Regions from separate parts of the Streptomyces sp. NPDC001002 genome, predicted to be linked through region 1. Evidence: riboswitches for the same ligand, from Rfam matches in the RefSeq annotation. Region 1 holds a riboswitch; each other region holds the start of a gene.
What was found. Region 1 has a riboswitch for cyclic di-AMP ahead of ACWDR3_RS23560 (M23 family metallopeptidase). Riboswitches for the same ligand answer to the same signal wherever they lie in the genome.
Positions count from the first base shown of each region.

Region 1 (5,613 bases):
AGAACATCCTCTACCTGGGGACCGCCTTCGGCACCGACCAGCTGACCGGCGACCGCGGCATCGCCTCCGTCACGGCGGCGACCTTCTTCGTCCGCATCATCATGTCGCCGTTCGCGCACCCCCTCTTCACCGTCTGCACCGGCATCGGCTTCGGCATCGCCGCGCTCTCGGGCGACCGCCAGCACCTGCGCCGCGTCCTCGTCCCGCTGTCCGGGCTGCTGCTCGCGATGGGCATGCACGCGTTCTGGAACAGCTCGTCGACGTTCGGCGAGTACGGGTTCTTCGGGGTGTACGCCGTGTTCATGGTGCCCTCGTTCGGGCTGCTGACCTGGCTGGTCATCTGGACCCGGCAGCGCGAACTGCGGACCGTGCGCGAGGAACTCCCCGCCTACACCATGGCCGGCTGGCTCACCCCCGCCGAGCCGTTCGCCCTCGGCTCCATGCGCGCCCGCCGCCTGGCCCGCGACTACGCCGCCCGCCACTACGGCAAGCCCGCGGCACGGGCGGTCGCCCAGTACGAGGCGTACGCGACCTCCCTGGCCTTCCTACGGCACCGGGGGCGCCGCGGCCGAGCCGGCGCCGACTTCGTCGTACGGGAGAGGGAACTGCTCGCCGAGTTGTGGGCCCGCAAGGACGTGGCCCGTCCGGCGCTGGACTACGCGGCCAGGACGACGGCCCCGCCGGTCGCGGTGACCGCCCCGCCCTGGCCGGTGCACGGGGTGTACGGGTATCCGGCGCAGCCCGCCTATCCGGCGTCGCCGTACCCCGCGTACAACCCGTACCAGCCGTAGATCAACCGCGTACGCCGGAGATCGGTCAGGCCGACGCCTGCGTCAAGCGGTCGATCTCCGTCTCCGTCAGGGTCAGGTCCGCCACCGCCAGCAGGGCGGGCAGCTGCTCAAGCGTGCGGGCGGACGCGATCGGGGCGGCCACCGTCGGCTGGGCGGCGAGCCAGGCCAGGGCCACGGTCGCGACCTGCGCGTCATGGGCGGCGGCGATCTCGTCGAGGGCGGTCAGCACCCGCTGCCCCCGCTCCGACTCCAGGTAGGCGCCGGCGCGGCCCGCTCGCGCGCTCTCCACCGTCGTACCGGGCCGGTACTTCCCGGTGAGGAAGCCGGCGGCCAGGGCGAAGTAGGGGACGGCGGCGAGGCCCGCGGTGGCGGCGATGTCCCGCAGCTCGCCCTCGTAGGTGTCGCGGGAGACCAGGTTGTAGTGGGGCTGGATGGCCACGTACCGGGCCAGGTCCTCGCGGTCGGAGAACTCCAGGGACTCCCGCAGCCGCTCCGGCGTGATGTTGGAGACGGCGATGTTGCGTACCTTGCCCGACCGCACCAGCTCGTCGAGCGCGCCGATGATCTCCTCGACCGGGACCTCGGGCTGGTCGAAGTGGGTGTAGTAGAGGTCGATGTAGTCGGTTTCCAGGCGGCGCAGCGAGGCGTCGGCGGCGGCCTTGATATTCGCGCCGGACAGGCCCTTGTAGTCGGGGTGCTGGCTGACCTTGGTCGCGATGACGATGTCGGAGCGGTTGCCGCGGGCCTTGACCCACTTGCCGATGATCGTCTCGGACTCGCCGCCGGAGTTGCCCTCGATCCAGGCCGTGTAGGAGTCGGCGGTGTCGACGAAGTTGCCGCCGGCCGCCGCGTAGGCGTCCAGGACGGCGAAGGAGGTCGCCTCGTCGGCCGTCCAGCCGAAGACGTTGCCGCCGAGGGAAAGGGGGAAGACCTCCAGGTCGGAGGAGCCGAGCTTGCGCAGAGAAGCAGAGGAGGACGTCATGCTTCACATCAACGCCGGCAGCGGAGACCGGTCTTCCGCGGGAGCCGCAAAGTTCCCGTAAACAAGCGGAGTCCGCTGTTCCGGGAACTTGGCGATGCCTATCGGTGCTTTTCGACAGCGGCCTGTGTCAGGGGGTGAGGCCCTTGCTGCGCAGCCACGCCATCGGGTCGATCCCGTCGGCCTGGCCGTTCGGGTGGACCTCCAGGTGCAGGTGCGCCCCGGTCACGTTGCCGGTGGCGCCCACGCGGCCGATGACATCGCCGGTGGCGACCTTCTGGCCCACGCTCACGCCGATCGACGACTGGTGGCAGAACCACAGCTCCGTACCGTCGTCGAGGGTGAGGATCGTGCGGTAGCCGTACGAGCCAGCCCAGCCGGCCTCCGTGACGGTGCCGCTGTGGATGGCCTTGATGAGCGTGCCCGTGGGGGCGGCGAAGTCGAGGCCCGTGTGGTAGCCGGAGGACCACAGGGAACCGGCCTGCCCGAAGGTGCCGGTGATCGTGTAGGAGGCGACCGGCAGGCGGTACTGCGTGGCCAGTTCCGCCAGCTTCGCGGCCTCGGCCTTCTTCTTGGCCTCCGCCTCCGCCTTCTTCTTCGCGGCGGCGGCCTTCTCGGCGGCCGCCTTCTCCGCCTTCGCGGCGGCCTCGTCGACCTGCTTGGAGAGGGAGGCCTCGGTGGCGTACTGGACCTTGCTGTCGACCTGGACGCGCTGGGACTCGGCCTGCGCCATGATGCGGTCGCGCAGCACCTCGCCGGCGTCCTTGGTGCCCTGCTCGGTCTCGGTGGAGGTCACACCGACGCTGCTGAGGGCGGTCGCGGAGCCCTTGGCGGCGGGGGTGGAGGTCTCGCCGAAGACCGAGCCGACGTTCGGCAGGTCGGGCACGGAGATGGAGACCGGCGGCTTGCCGGTGTTGGCGCTGGCCATGCCGCCCGCGCTCACCGCGGCTATGACACCGACGCCCAGGACGGTGGAGCTGCGGGCGAATCCCCCGCCGCCGCCGCGCTGCTTGGAGACGCGGTGGCGACCGCGGTTGGGGCGGACGGAATCCTCGGTGGGGTTCCATTCCTCCCAAGGGCCCTCGTCGGTGCGGTATCCGCCGTAGCCGAACGTCTCGTTGTCACGCTGGCTCGGCACGGACGGGGCCGCCGGGGCAGGGGGGTTGGACGCCACCTGGGCGTACTCCTTTCCTTCCTTCTCGCCTACCGGGTTAGCTGACGGGTTCGGAGCAGGAAGGTCTCCTACGCGCGTAAACCGGTCGTGCGTACACGACGGACTACTCGCGATTCACCCCAAGTTGGTGGTTCCCCGGTTCCCTTGCGGGATTCGGCGCGTGCGCACGGAGCCGACTCTTGTGACGGCTGGGACGACCGCGCTGCGTTATCGAACGTTAATAGACACGGGGTGGGGATTCCAAGCTGTTCGGCTTGATCATTAACGTTTTCACGCAGGACGTTCGGGCCATGACCGGTGAAAATCGGGCGAGTTGACCAAGCCCGGGAATGAACAGAGCTGTTGACGGGATGTCAGTTGTTGGGCGGAGGGCATTCGCCTGCTCACCGGGCGTGACAACGGCCGAAGAGAGCCCGAAGACAGGGGCGGGAAATGACTCAGGGCCGGAATCCGATGATCTGGACTCCGGCCCTGTGCCGTCAGTAGCGGGGACAGGATTTGAACCTGCGACCTCTGGGTTATGAGCCCAGCGAGCTACCGAGCTGCTCCACCCCGCGCCGTTGTGTTCTCCACTGTACGCCATCCGCGGGACGGGAGTGACCAAGGAGAGATCGGGACGGGAGCGGCCGGGGAGCGACCGGGCCGGTCAGGTCGCCGGGTTTCCGGCGTGGGTCAGGGTCTCCCAGGAGACGAAGAGATCGTCGGTACCGGCCGGGCGGGTCTCCTCGGCCAGCTTGTGGGCGGCCGGGACGGAGCCGCCGAGTCGGCCCTCCAGGTGGTTGAGGGCGACCTCCAGGTCGGGGCCCATGTTCCGGTCGACCTTGCCGCCGCACAGCCACGCGGGCGGGTTCTCGCCCAGCTGGTAGCGGGCGTGGAAGGCGAGCGCCGCGGTCAGCCGGTCCTTGACCTCGCCGTACAGGTCGACGCCCTGGTGCCAGGCGGTCTCGGCGATGTGCGCGGTGGCGGCGAGCGAGTAGCCGACGTGCTTGAAGTTGCGGCAGGTCTCCTGCGCGACGCCGTCTTTGTACGTCCCCTGCTTGAACCAGTACGTCGTCAGCTTCTGCGGCGTGTTCATGGTCGAGCCGGCCACGGTGAGCGGGACCTTGCCGTCCTTCTCCAGGTAGAAGTAGGCGGGCACGCGGTCGCGGAACCGGGCGAGGGCGGCGTCGAAGGCCTTGTGGTCGTTGGTGAAGACGGCGATGCCGATCGCCGCGTCGGTCATCGCGAGGTCCCAGTTGCCGTTGTAGTCGGGCAGCTTCTCGGTGACGTACGGCTGATACGCCGTACGCAGCATCTTCTCGAACCGTGCGACCCGGTCGGCCGGCCACCCGGCACCCGGCGCGTACCGCACGATCTCCGCCGCCCGCGCCCATGTCGACCCGGCCCACGCGGTCTGCAGTCCGGCGTCCTCCTCGGAGTGCCGCTTGATCTTCGCCGACCAGGCGTCCATGATCTCCCGCGCCTTCAGCGCGTGCTCCTGCTTGCCGGTGACGCTGAAGAGCAGTGCCTGTGTGTACGCGGCGATCGCGTCCTCCCGCTCCTCCACACACCCCTGCGCGACCTTGCCGCCCCAGGGACAGTCGACGTTCTCGTACGGCTCGGGCCGGTACTTGTACGACCCGTACTTGCTGTCCCGCATGTCCAGGAACGCCTTCAGCCACGGCTGCTTCCCGGCGGTGACGTTCTTTCGTACGGTGTCCAGCTGCGCCTTGCTGACGAGCACGCCGGGGTGGGTGAACGTGGCGTCCGGGGGGAGGGCGCGGGCCATGGTCCGGGTACCGGGGTCCGCGCTGCCGCACGAGGCGACGGTCACGGTGAGAAGGGGCGCGATCAGGAGCGCGGCGGCTCGTCTTGTGAGTGACCTCACGGCCATCTTTTCCTCCGCTTATGTCCATTCGGGTCTCTCGCAGAGTGACCGTTCGGGGAGTGGGGCGCAGGATCTGTTGGGCCGATTGGACCGACAGGGCAGGGGTGGACGTCAGGCCAGGAGGTGGGAGTTGGGCGCCTTCGCTCGCTCCTCGTACTCCGGGATCACCACCACCTCGACCCCCCGCCCCGCCAACAACCCGTTCCCGTCCGCCGCCGTCACGAACGTGTCCGGCTCGCGCCAGGCCGTCACCACTCGGCGTACCCCCGCGTCGAGGATGAGCTGGGCGCAGGGCTTGGGGCGGGAGGCTCGGTGGGCGCAGGGTTCGAGGCTGCTGTAGATCGTGGCGGACGGAAGGCGGGGGTCCGTCGGGGCGAGCTTGGCCAGGGCCGCCTCCTCGGCGTGGACCACCGGGTCGCCGGCCTCTCGGGAGTGGCCGCGGGCCAGCTCCGTGCCGTCGGCGGCGACCACCACCGCGCCGACGCTGAAGGCGGTGGTGGAGGGCGGGCAGTGGGTGGCCAGTTCGCAGGCGAGGCGGAGCCAGTGGTGGTCGGCGGCGGTGGGGAGGGAGCCGGTGCCGGGGGCGGTGGGCTCGTAGCGCATGAGGACGACGTCCTCGATCTGCCGGGTTTCGAGGAGGCGGAGGCGGCCGGGCTGGTACGGACCCGGGCCGAAGAGGCGGGGCGCGGTCGGCGTGCCCACGAAGAGCGGGGACAGGACCAGGTGGAGTTCGTCCGCGAGGCCCTGCTGGAGGAGCTGGGTGTGGATCGTGCCGCCGCCCTCGACCATGAGGCGGTCGATG
Region 1 is NZ_JBSFLV010000051.1:37,940-43,552, reverse strand. Features, by position in the region: gene ACWDR3_RS23570 (PrsW family intramembrane metalloprotease) at 1-791, shown strand, start outside; gene ACWDR3_RS23565 (aldo/keto reductase) at 817-1,773, opposite strand; gene ACWDR3_RS23560 (M23 family metallopeptidase) at 1,901-2,944, opposite strand; cyclic di-AMP (ydaO/yuaA leader) riboswitch at 2,956-3,113, opposite strand; tRNA gene ACWDR3_RS23555 (tRNA-Met) at 3,428-3,501, opposite strand; gene ACWDR3_RS23550 (alginate lyase family protein) at 3,591-4,817, opposite strand; gene ACWDR3_RS23545 (dihydrofolate reductase family protein) at 4,923-5,613, opposite strand, start outside.

Region 2 (5,613 bases), on a different contig from region 1:
CGTGGCGGCGGTCAGGATCGCCGACGTGGCCTCGGCGCTCGGCGTGAGCAACGCGCTGGTGCTCTATCACTTCTCCACGAAGGAGAAACTGGTCGCTGCCGCGTTCACGTACGCCGCCGAGGACGACCTCGCCCATCTGCGCAAGCTGCTCGGCCGCCGCACGACGGCGCTGCGACGGCTGCGCTCGGCGGTGCGCTGGTACGCGCCGACCGGCCCGGCCAAGGGCTGGCGGCTGTGGATCGAGGGCTGGGCGGCGGCGCTGCGCGAGCCCGCGCTGCGGGAGGTCACCCGGGACCTGGACCGGCAGTGGAAGGCCGCGCTCGCCGAGGTCATCGCGGAGGGCGTCGCCGCCGGCGAGTTCCACTGCCCCGACCCGCACGGCACGGCTCTGCGCCTCACGGCCCTGCTCGACGGGCTCGCCGTCCAGCTGACGTCGTACCCCGGCGCGGTGCCGCGGGCGCGGGCGCAGGAGTGGGTGGACGAGGCGGTGGCCCGGGAACTGGGTCTCGCGCAGGAGGCGTTGACCGCGTCCGACCGCTGAGAGCCACCCTCTCCCCCGGTCACCCCGCCACCGCGGGGTCGATCGCCTCGATACTCCAGCGGTGTGGGCCGCGCCGTTTCAGGTCGGCACGGCCCACACCGCTGGCACCCGTCAAGCCACCCGGGCGATCCGCGACTTGATGTCGTCCGGGGACAGCGCGCCCTTCGCCGTGACGTGGTCGCCCGACGACTCGCCGCGCAGCCGCCGTCCGATCCACGGCACCAGGTACTCGCGCGCCCAGTGCACGTCGTCCCGCCGGACCTCCAGGGTGCCGCGGGGCGGCAGCGGGGGCCAGGCCTGGTCCGGGTCGGCCGGTACCTCCAGACCGAGCACCTGGCCCGCGCGCAGCGCCACGCGCGTGTGCCCCTCGGGCGAGAGGTGCAGCCGGTCGTCGTCCCAGGCCCGGCGGTCCTGGACGGTCTTGAGGGACCACAGGTCGAGCACGGGACAGCCGTACCGGTCGGCGACCGCGCGCACATGTCCGTTGTAGGTGGCGATCTTGCCGCGCAGATGCTTGAGCACGGGGACGCCTCGGGTGTCGAAGCCGGTCGTCACCAGGACGGTGCCGGCCGACTCGGTGAGCCGGGCGATCGCCAGCTCGAACCGCTCGGCGACCTCGTCGGGGTCGGTGCCGGGCCGGATGATGTCGTTGCCGCCGGCGCTGAAGGAGATCAGGTCCGGGGCGAGTTCGAGCGCCTGCGGAAGCTGGTCCGCCACGATCTGGTCGAGCAGCTTTCCGCGTACGGCGAGGTTGTTGTACGTGAAGTGGCCCTCGGGCTCCCGGTCCGCGAGCAGTACCGCGAACCGGTCGGCCCAACCGACCATCGCCCCGTCGGGGCCGGGGTCGCCGACGCCTTCGGTGAAGCTGTCCCCCACCGCAACGTACGACCCGATCACTGATCTGCTGTCATTCTTCGAATCGTCTGCCACAAGCGAACATGATTCACCTTCGAATGTGACCTACGCGACCGTAGGAAGGGGTTGACGTGCGGTGAGATAAGCCACTCCTAAAGTGTTCACCAAACCAGGAATAGCTTTCCGGCCACGGCTGTTGACGGCTGGAACGCCCTGCCGAAGGCGGCACCACGTCACACCGAAGGCCGGACCCGGGGATCGGGATCCGGCCTTCGGCAGCGTGTCAGGCAGGTGGTTCAGGGGGCGCGTCAGCCGACGGCGACACCCTTCGTACGGAGGTAGGCGACCGGGTCCACGTCGGACCCGTAGTCCGGGGTCGTACGGATCTCGAAGTGCAGGTGCGGTCCGGTCACGTTGCCGGTCGCGCCGGAGAGGCCGACCTGCTGGCCCTCGGTCACGGTCTGGCCGGCCGAGACGGAGAGCTGCGAGAGGTGGGCGTACTGGGCGTAGTAGCCGTCGTTCAGCTTGATGACGACCTGGTTGCCGTACGCGCCGCCCCAGCCCGCGGAGACGACCGTGCCCGCGGCGACGGCCTTGAGCGAGGTGCCGGTCGGGACGACGAAGTCGACGCCCGTGTGGTAGCCGCTGGACCACATACTGCCGGCCACGCGGTAGCCGGTGCCGATGGTGGCACCGGTGACCGGGAGGGTGTAGCCGCTGGAGCTCGCGGAGTCGGCGGACTGCGTGCTCGTCGAGTTCGAGGAGGCCTGGCTGTCCGAGGAGGAACTCTTCGAGGAGGAGTCCTTCGAGGACGACGAGCCCGAATTCTTCGAGGACGACGAAGAAGAGGACGAGGAAGAGGGCGACGAGTCGGTGGTGCCGGTCGCGGCCTTCTTGCCGAGCGTGAGCTTCAGGCCGGGGTGGATGAGCGACGGGTCGTCGCCGACCGCCTCACGGTTGTCCGAGTAGAGCTTCTGCCAGCCGCCGGTGACGTTCTCCTCGTCGGCGATCTTCGCCAGCCAGTCACCGGATCGCACCGAATAGGTGCGCACACCTTGGGTGTTGGCTGTGCTCTTCTTGGCGGACTTCTGTGCCGTCGACTTCTGCTGGACCGACGCATTCTCGGCGGCCGGAAGCGACTGGACGGCCTTTTCCGAAACGCCCTGGGAAGCCGATTCGGAGGTGGCCGCGTGGGCGCCGGTGGCCCCCATCAGCGGGAGGGCGAGCGCGGCGCCCCCGGTGCCGGCGACGGCGATGGTGCGGGTCAGGCGCTGGGACTTGGGGCGACGGTGCTTACCCTTCGCGGGCATGACGAATTCCTCTCCGGCGCCTGCGAGGTGAGCTGTCGGGTGCGAGCTGGAGATGCCCGGCCGCGCTTTTCGGCACGGCTTTACCCCAAGCCTCTTCCGGAGACCGGAACAGGCGGTTGTACCTGTGGGTCCCCCGCTCCTGCCGTTCACGGGTGAGTTGAGCGGACTCCGGTCGGCGGCAGGATTGGGCGTCCGTCCGGATTGGTGGCGAACGTAAGCGACCAGGACGCGAAGGAACAAGTAGAGGTTCCCTGTGAATACGTTTCTCTTGATCCCTTGTGAGAATTCACGGTCACCCTGCGTGAATTAAGGACCCGCCACCAGGCACAAACACCCTTGAAAAGCACGTGAATTACGTGGACATGCAGAACCACGCACGGTCACGGATATGACGCTCCTCACGTGACGTCACCCCAGTCCGCCTTATTCCAGAGCGAGTTGGAACGAAGGCGAACCAAGGCGCCAATTCGGACAGAAGAGTCAGATGCGACGGAGTCGGAGAACCGTCGCATCGAAGTCGCCGCGCAGCCCGGTCCGCAGTCCGTGATGCAGCAGTACGGCACCCCTGTGAACTTCGCCCGTTTCGAGGCATTCGTACGACGCTGTCGGGTCCAGTCCGCGCAGCCGCACCGCCGGCACGGGCTCGCCGTAGCTCTGCGCCTGAAGCCAGGCCAGGACCACGGTCTCGTCCCCGAGCACGTACTGGACGGCACTGAGCCCGCCCTGCGGGGCCCGCAGACGGTGAAGGTCACCGCGCTGCACGATGTGCCGGATCTCCTTGTAGAGGGCCACCCAGCCGCCCGCCTCGGCCAGCTCCTCCTCGGACCACTTGGCGAGGTCTCCGCCGACCCCCAGCACGCCCGCCATGGAGCTCACGAACCGGAAGCGCAGCGAGCTGACCCGGTCGTTGAGCTGGGTGTTGGGGCTGTCGGTGACCCAGGCGGCCATCACGCGCGCGGGGTGGATCTGGGTGAAGCCGTGCTGGATGGCGAGCCGGTCCAGCGGGTCGGTGTTGTCCGAGGTCCACACCTCGTCCGTACGGCTCATGATCCCGAGGTCGATCCTGCCGCCGCCGCCCGAGCAGGACTCGAAGGAGACCCCCGGGTGGGCCGCCCGCAGCCGGTCCAACAGGGCGTACAGCGCGCGCACGTGGTCGATCCACAGCCGCTGCGGGTACGCCTCGCCGGGCCAGCCCGCGTCGGTGAAGCAGCGGTTGAAGTCCCACTTGACGTAGTCGATCGGGGCGCTGGAGAGGATGGCGTCGAGCTTCTCCCAGAGGTACTCCTGGACGTCCGGCCGGGCCAGGTTGAGTACGAGCTGATTGCGGAACTCCGTCCGCTTTCGTCCCGGTTGGAACTGCACCCAGTCGGGGTGCGCGCGGTACAGGTCGCTGTCCGCGTTGACCATCTCGGGCTCGACCCAGATGCCGAACTGCATGCCGAGCGCGTGCACCTCGTCGGCGAGCGGCTTGAGGCCCCCGGGGAAGCGGTCGGGGTTGGGCGTCCAGTCGCCGAGTCCGGCCCGGTCGTTGACGCGCTTGCCGAACCAGCCGTCGTCGACCACGAAGAGCTCGACGCCGATCGCCGCGGCCTGCCGGGCGAGGGTGCCCTGCTGCTCCTCGGAGATGTCGAACTCGGTGGCCTCCCAGGAGTTGAACAGCACGGGCCGGTCCCGGTCCGCGTCCGGGATGACGTACGCGCGCTGGTAGGCGTGCCAGGCGCGGCTCGCGCCGCCGAAGCCGCCGTCGCTCCACAGGCCGGCGAAGACGGGGGTCGTGAACGACTCCCCGGCCGCCAGGCGCAGCAGCCCGGATTCGTCGTAGCCCACACCGCCGTTGATCTGCACGCGCGCGTCGGGGAGTTGGGCCACCGCGATCCGCCAGGAGCCCGACCAGCCGAGCGCGCAGCCGTACACCTCGCCGCGCTCCTCGGTCGCGTCGGTGTCCAGGGCGACCCAGGGCAGGTGCTGGTGGCTGGTGTGGCCGCGACGGCTGCCGATGACCCGCTCGCCGTAGGTGAGCGGTGCCGAGGTCAGCTGAGACTCCGCCGCCCAGCGGCCGTGCAGGTGGGACAGTCGCCAGTCCTCGCGGTCGGGCAGCGTCCAGGTGGCCGAGTCGGCGCGCAGCAGTTCCACGACCGGCCCCTCGTTGTCGAGGGTCACCCAGCGCTCCACGACGTCGTGCCGCATCCGGTAGTGCAGGGTGATGGATAGCCCGTCGTCCCGGAAGCGCAGCCGCAGTTCACCGTCCTCGCCCGCTTCGGCCTCGTACGCCTCGAACCGCCACTCCGTGCCGCGCCGCTCCTCGGTGCGCACGGACAGGGCGGGCCGGACGAAGCGCGGGCCGCCCTCGACGGGGTACTCCTCGCGGCCGTCGAGCTGCGACTCGAAGCCCCGGTACTCGGGCTCCGGAAGTGCGGCCAGCGCCTCGGCGTCGGCGAGCGCGATCCGGGGGCCCCAGTGCAGATGCAGCAGTACGTCGTCCTCGGTGAGGTGGACGGCGTAACTGCTCAGAGGCCCCGAGAGGAGCCACGTACGACCGTTGTCGGAGATCTCCAGCATCAAGCTTCCACACTTCCCAACAGGCGCGATCAAGGATCAACATCATCAATGGTCGTGCGGCCCGAGGCAACGCCTGTGGACAACTCATTGCCTCGGGAACCCGTGTCGTATCGTCGAAGACGCACCCCGTCGGCCATCATGCCGAGCCGCGCCGACCGGGTGGACTGGGAGGAGCCCCCGTGACGCAGCAGATCCCGTCGACCGAGCCCGAGCTGACCGGAGTCCGCAATTTCCGCGACGTGGGCGGGCTGCCGACGGTGGACGGACGGCGGGTGCGGCAGGGAGTGCTGTTCCGCAGCGGGCACTTGGCGCACGCGACCGCGGAGGACGCGGTGTTCCTGTCGTCCC
Region 2 is NZ_JBSFLV010000062.1:30,308-35,920, reverse strand. Features, by position in the region: gene ACWDR3_RS26485 (TetR/AcrR family transcriptional regulator) at 1-541, shown strand, start outside; gene ACWDR3_RS26480 (SGNH/GDSL hydrolase family protein) at 653-1,438, opposite strand; gene ACWDR3_RS26475 (M23 family metallopeptidase) at 1,705-2,706, opposite strand; cyclic di-AMP (ydaO/yuaA leader) riboswitch at 2,709-2,880, opposite strand; gene ACWDR3_RS26470 (alpha-galactosidase) at 3,187-5,265, opposite strand; gene ACWDR3_RS26465 (tyrosine-protein phosphatase) at 5,445-5,613, shown strand, end outside.
Region 2: linked by a shared signal. The riboswitch ahead of ACWDR3_RS26475 (M23 family metallopeptidase) and the one ahead of ACWDR3_RS23560 (M23 family metallopeptidase) in region 1 are both predicted to bind cyclic di-AMP.

Region 3 (5,613 bases), on a different contig from region 1:
GGCCGGTCCAACTACCCCGCCGATCCTGTCTTCGCGGGCGCCTTCGGCGGGTTCGACGTCTGGTCGCGCGCCCTGACCGCCGCCGAGATCGCCGAGTTGCAGGACAGCAGGACCGCCGACGCCTCGGCCGGCCGCGGGGACCTGGCCTCGTACGCCTTCGAGGAGACCACCGGCGGCGGCTTCGCGGACGCCTCGGGGCGCGGCCTGACCGCCACCCTGCGCCGCACCTGGGGCGGCCCCAGCCACCCCGGATTCCTGGCCGCGTACCCGGAGACGCAGTTCATCCTGCTGGAGTCGATGACCGGGAGCGACTACACGAAGGTGTGGGCGCCCTACTACACCGCGCACAAGATCCTCCGCGGTCTGCTGGACGCGTACACCGCCACGGGCGACGGACGGGCCCTGGACCTCGCGTCGGGCATGGGCGACTGGATGTACGCGCGCCTGTCCGTGTTGCCCGCCGCCACCCTGCAACGGATGTGGGGCATCTTCTCCAGCGGCGAGTTCGGGGGCATCGTCGAGGCCATCTGCGATCTGCACACGTTCACCGGGAACGCCCAACACCTCGCGCTGGCCCGCCTGTTCGACCTCGACAGGCTGATCGACGCCTGCGCCGCGAACACCGACACGCTCGACGGACTCCACGCCAACCAGCACATCCCGATCTTCACCGGCCTGGTCCGCCTGTACGACGCGACGGGCGAGGAGCGCTACCTGAGCGCGGCGAAGAACTTCTGGGGCATGGTCGTACCGCATCGCATGTACGGCATCGGCGGTACCAGCACCGGGGAGTTCTGGAAGGCGCGGGACGTGATCGCGGGCACGATCGGTGCGACCACGGCGGAGACGTGCTGCGCGTACAACCTGCTGAAGCTCAGCCGAATGCTGTTCTTCCACGAGCAGGATCCGAAGTACCTGGACTACTACGAACGGGCCCTCTACAACCAGGTGTTGGGCTCCAAGCAGGACACGGCCGACGCCGAGAAGCCGCTCGTCACCTACTTCATCGGGCTGACGCCGGGGCATGTGCGCGACTACACGCCCAAGCAGGGCACGACCTGCTGCGAGGGCACCGGCATGGAGAGCGCCACCAAGTACCAGGACTCGGTGTACTTCGCCGCGTCCGACGGCGGCGCCCTGTACGTCAACCTGTTCAGTCCGTCCCGACTGACCCGGGCGGACAAGGGAGTTACAGTCACCCAGACGACCGACTATCCCCGCGAGCAGGGCACCACGCTCACCGTCGGGGGTGGCTCCGCGAGCTTCGAGCTGCGGATACGGGTGCCGAGCTGGGCGACGGCCGGCTTTCGGGTCACCGTCAATGGGCGTGTGGCGCCGGGGAGTCCGACGCCGGGGAGCTACTTCGGGGTGTCCCGGAAGTGGCGGGCCGGGGACACCGTGCGGGTCGCCGTGCCGTTCCGGCTCCGGGTCGAGAAGGCGCTGGACGATCCGACCCTCCAGACCCTCTTCTACGGGCCGGTGAACCTGGTTGCCCGCAACTCGGCCACGGACTACCTGGAGTTGGGCCTCTACCGAAACGCCGGTCTCTCGGGTGACCTGCTGCCGTCCCTCGCCCCCGTGACCGGCAAGCCCCTCCACTACACGTTGGACGGCGTCGAGTTCGCCCCCTTCTTCGAGGGGACGGAGGATCCGACCCACGCATACTTCAGGCGGTCGGAACCGAGGGTTGTGTTCGGGAACACCGACTCCGGGGTCGCCAATCCGGCGAAGGCCGACGGCACGACGCTGTTGGACGAGATCTGGGCCGGTGCGCCGTTCGGGGGCAAGAGAGCGATTGTCGCGCGGGTGCGGTCGACGGTGGAGGCGTGGGTGGCGGGCGGGCTGCTGAGCGGGGGTGACGGGGCGAAGGTCGTCGGCACGGCGGAGAGGGCTGTGTTCGCGCCCTGAGCGCAGAAGGCTGCATTCGCGCCCTGAGCGAAGGGGGCTGGGCGCGCCCTAGGTGGAGACGATCAGGAGCCTAGGACCGACCGCGGGGCTTGCCCCGCTTGCCGCCACCCTTGGCTCCGCCTCCCTTGGCTCCGCCACTCCTGCTGCCGCCACCCGCGGCACCCCGGCCGCCCCGACCCGTCGGCTTCGAGGGCGTCGCCGGCTTGCGGCGGGCCGTGGTCGGCTCGGCTCGCTTCGTCTTCGGCTCGGGGTCGGCGGTCTTGCGGCCCCGAGAGCTGTTGGCTGTGCGGCCGCGGACGATGCCGATGAAGTCCTCGACCAGGTCGGTGGTGGCGTCCTCGGGCCAGGCGAGGGCCACGCTCGACTCAGGGGCGTCCACGACCGTGCGATAGGTGAGGTCCTTGCGGTGGTGGAGCCGGGCCAAGGATTGGGGCACGATCAGCAGCCCCACGCCCGCCGCCACCAGCTCGACCGCGTCGGCGGTGGTCACGGGGCGCTCGAAGCCGGGCTCCCCGGGCGGCTGGTCCCACTCGAAGACGTCGTCCAGGGGGTGGAAGAGGACCTCGTCGGCGAGATCGCCCACGGTCACCTCCTCCACGGCCGTGATCACGTGGTCCTTGGGGATCACGACGACCGTCGTCTCGGTGTAGAGGGGGATCGCGCTGAGGAACGTACGGTCGACCGGCAGCCGTACGAACGCCGCGTCCGCCTCACCCGCCCTCAGCAGTTCGGGCGCCTCGGCGGCCTCGACCTGGTGGAGCGTGAGGGGGACGTCGGGCAGGCGCTCGTTCCAGACCCGCACCCACTTGGCGGGGGTCACGCCCGGGACGTATGCCAACCGGAACGTGGGGGATGTCTCGGGGTCCGCGGAGCCTGTCACCCCGCCAGATTACCGTCCGTGGTCGGCGGCCTCTCACACGATCGATACCCTGGACAGCATGAAGTCGCAGCAGAGCACCCAGACCATGAAGCCCGCCACGGCGGCGAAGAAGCTGGGTGTGTACCTCGAAGCCACCCCCGCCGAGTTCCGCGAGGGCGATGTCTCGCGCGCCACGCTCGACGAGCTCCAGGCGAATCCGCCCGAGTGGCTGCGCGAGCTGCGGGCCAACGGTCCGCACCCGCGTCCGGTGGTCGCGGCGAAGCTGGGGATCTCCATCTCGGGTCTCGCCCGCGGCGGTATCACCGAGGCGCTCACCACCGAGCAGATCGAGGCCATCAAGCAGGACGGGCCCGAGTGGCTGGAGAAGGAGCGCGCCACCCAGGCCGAGGTCCGCAAGGAAGCGGCACGCCTCAAGCAGCGGGACGCGGAGCGCGAAGCCGGTTCCTGAGTCGAGGGTCTTCCGACTCAGGCTCGCTGACCGCGTTCCGGCGACGGTGAGTCGTCGGCCGGGGTCTGTGTGTACACGGAAACCAGATCTGACGGCCCATTAAGACGAAGGTCACAAAAGCGTATCGGACATATCGCGCTTCAACCTTCACACAGGGCACACAAGTTGGTTAAGTTGATTCTCAGGTCGCATGACTCCCTCCGGCGGACCCCGTCGGGTCGCGCGACCTCCGCTGAGTCCGGTGCGCCGCTGTGGCAGCCGGAGCCGGGGACCCAACCGACACATGGGGTGAATCGGCCCAACTGCCCCTCGGGGCAACGGCCGTAGGGCATGCCTTCCGGAATCGATCGCCCGAACCCGACAGCTAACTCGGTAGGCGGAGTACGGAAGGAGTACGGCTCCCATGGCGCCGGAACGAATGCCGCGCGCGGGAGGCTTCGGCCAGCCCGGCATGCGCAACTCCGCTTTGGCGACGGCGGCCCTCACCTCGGTGGCCGTGTTCTCGCAGGCCGCCGACGCCGCGCCCCAGGCCGCCGATGAAGCGCCGAGCCGCGAAGAGGTCCAGCAGCGGGTCAGCACCCTGTACGACCGGGCCGAGAGCGACACCGGAAACTTCAACGCGACCCGCGCGATGACCGCGGGCACCCGTGGCCGGGGCCCCTCGACCGGCAGCATCCCGCGCCAGACCTCGGACCCCGACCTCGACAATGTCGCCCGGCGCTGGTTCGACGCGGCACGCAACTCGGTGGGCCCGACCATTCCGGCGGTGCTGCCGGCCGACCGGATGCCCGCCCGCCCGGCCGTACCCCGGCCCGCGCGCCCGGCCGACGACCTCATCGAGCGCAAGCGTGACGTGCCCGAGCTGCCCGCGGGCCCCACCGGCCGCCCGATCGCGGAACTGCCGGCCGGCCCGGTCGCGGAGCTGACCGCGGGCCCCGCCCCGGCGCTGACGGGCCGCGCCGTGGCCGCCCTGCCCGCCGCGTCCACGCCCCGCCCCGAACTCCAGCCCGCGGTCCTGCGAGGACTGCCCCCGGCGGCCCCGGCCACACCCACCCGCCAGGTCGCGCTGCGGACGGCCAAGGAGCGCAACCAGCGCAAGCTCGCCGCGGCCCGTGAGCTGTTCGCCCGGTACACCGGCCGGCGGAGTGCCCCTGCCCTGGCGATCGAGGCCGCGCCCGCTCCGGCCGCCGCCCCGTGGTCCGACTCGGCGCAGCAGGCCCAGCGCAGGGCCGAGGAGGAGTGGCGACTGCGGCAGCCGAGCGTCCTGGACACCGGGGTACCGGCCGCCCAGACCTGGCAGCCCACCGCCTACGACACCGGCGCGATACCCGCCCAGACGTGGCAGTCCAACACCTACGACACCGGGACGATACCCGCGCAGTCCTGGCAGTCCGGCGCCCCGGACACCGGCGCGGCACCGGCCCAGAGCTGGCAGCCCAGCGTCTACGACACGGGGGCAGTGCCCTCGCAGTCCTGGCAGCCCAGCGTCCTCGACACCGGCGCGATACCCGCCCAGAACTGGCAGCCCAGCGTGCTGGACACCGGGGTACCGGCTGCCCAGGCCTGGCAGCCCACCGCCTACGACACCGGCGCCGTGCCCGCGCAGAACTGGCAGCCGAGCGTCCTCGACACCGGTATCCCCGCCGCCCCCGCCGTCGGCAGCAAGGCCGAGCGGGCGATCGCCTTCGCCCGGGCACAGATCGGCAGGCCGTGCGTCTGGGGCGCGATCGGTCCGGGCTCGTACGACGACTCGGGTCTCACCCAGACCGCCTGGAAGTCCGCGGGGGTCGCGCTGCCGCGCGCCGCGCAGGAGCAGGCGAGCGCCGGTACGGTCGTGCCCCTCGCCGAGAGCCGGCCCGGGGACCTGATCTTCTACAACGACAACTTCAGCCACGTCGGCATCTACACCGGCGACGGCATGATGGTCCACGCCCCGGGCCCCGGCACCTGCGTGCGCGAGGAATCCGTCTACTACGCCGGGGAGGCCGCGGTCCGCATCGCCGTGCGTCCCGTCTGACCTCCACCGGCACGCACAGGTCGACCGACACCTCCACTCAGCCACTCCCCCGTCCGGCTATATCGTGCAGGCATTTGCCTAAATGGTTTAGGTAAACGCATACTCGACAGCGCCGAACCCCGACGGGAGGAGTGGCTGTGGTGCGTGCGGGACTGTCCGCGGAGCGGCTGGCGCGGGCGGGTGCCGAGCTGGCCGACGAGGTCGGCTTCGAGCACGTGACCGTCTCGGCGCTCGCGCGGCGCTTCGACGTCAAGGTGGCGAGCCTGTACTCGCATGTGAAGAGCTCGCAGGACCTCAAGACCAGGATCGCGCTGCTCGCCCTGGAGGAGATGGCCGACCGGGCCGCCACGGCGCTCGCGG
Region 3 is NZ_JBSFLV010000057.1:51,421-57,033, forward strand. Features, by position in the region: gene ACWDR3_RS25250 (beta-L-arabinofuranosidase domain-containing protein) at 1-1,908, shown strand, start outside; gene ACWDR3_RS25255 (LysR family substrate-binding domain-containing protein) at 1,979-2,788, opposite strand; gene ACWDR3_RS25260 (DUF5997 family protein) at 2,847-3,236, shown strand; cyclic di-AMP (ydaO/yuaA leader) riboswitch at 3,457-3,631, shown strand; gene ACWDR3_RS25265 (C40 family peptidase) at 3,640-5,253, shown strand; gene ACWDR3_RS25270 (TetR/AcrR family transcriptional regulator) at 5,391-5,613, shown strand, end outside.
Region 3: linked by a shared signal. The riboswitch ahead of ACWDR3_RS25265 (C40 family peptidase) and the one ahead of ACWDR3_RS23560 (M23 family metallopeptidase) in region 1 are both predicted to bind cyclic di-AMP.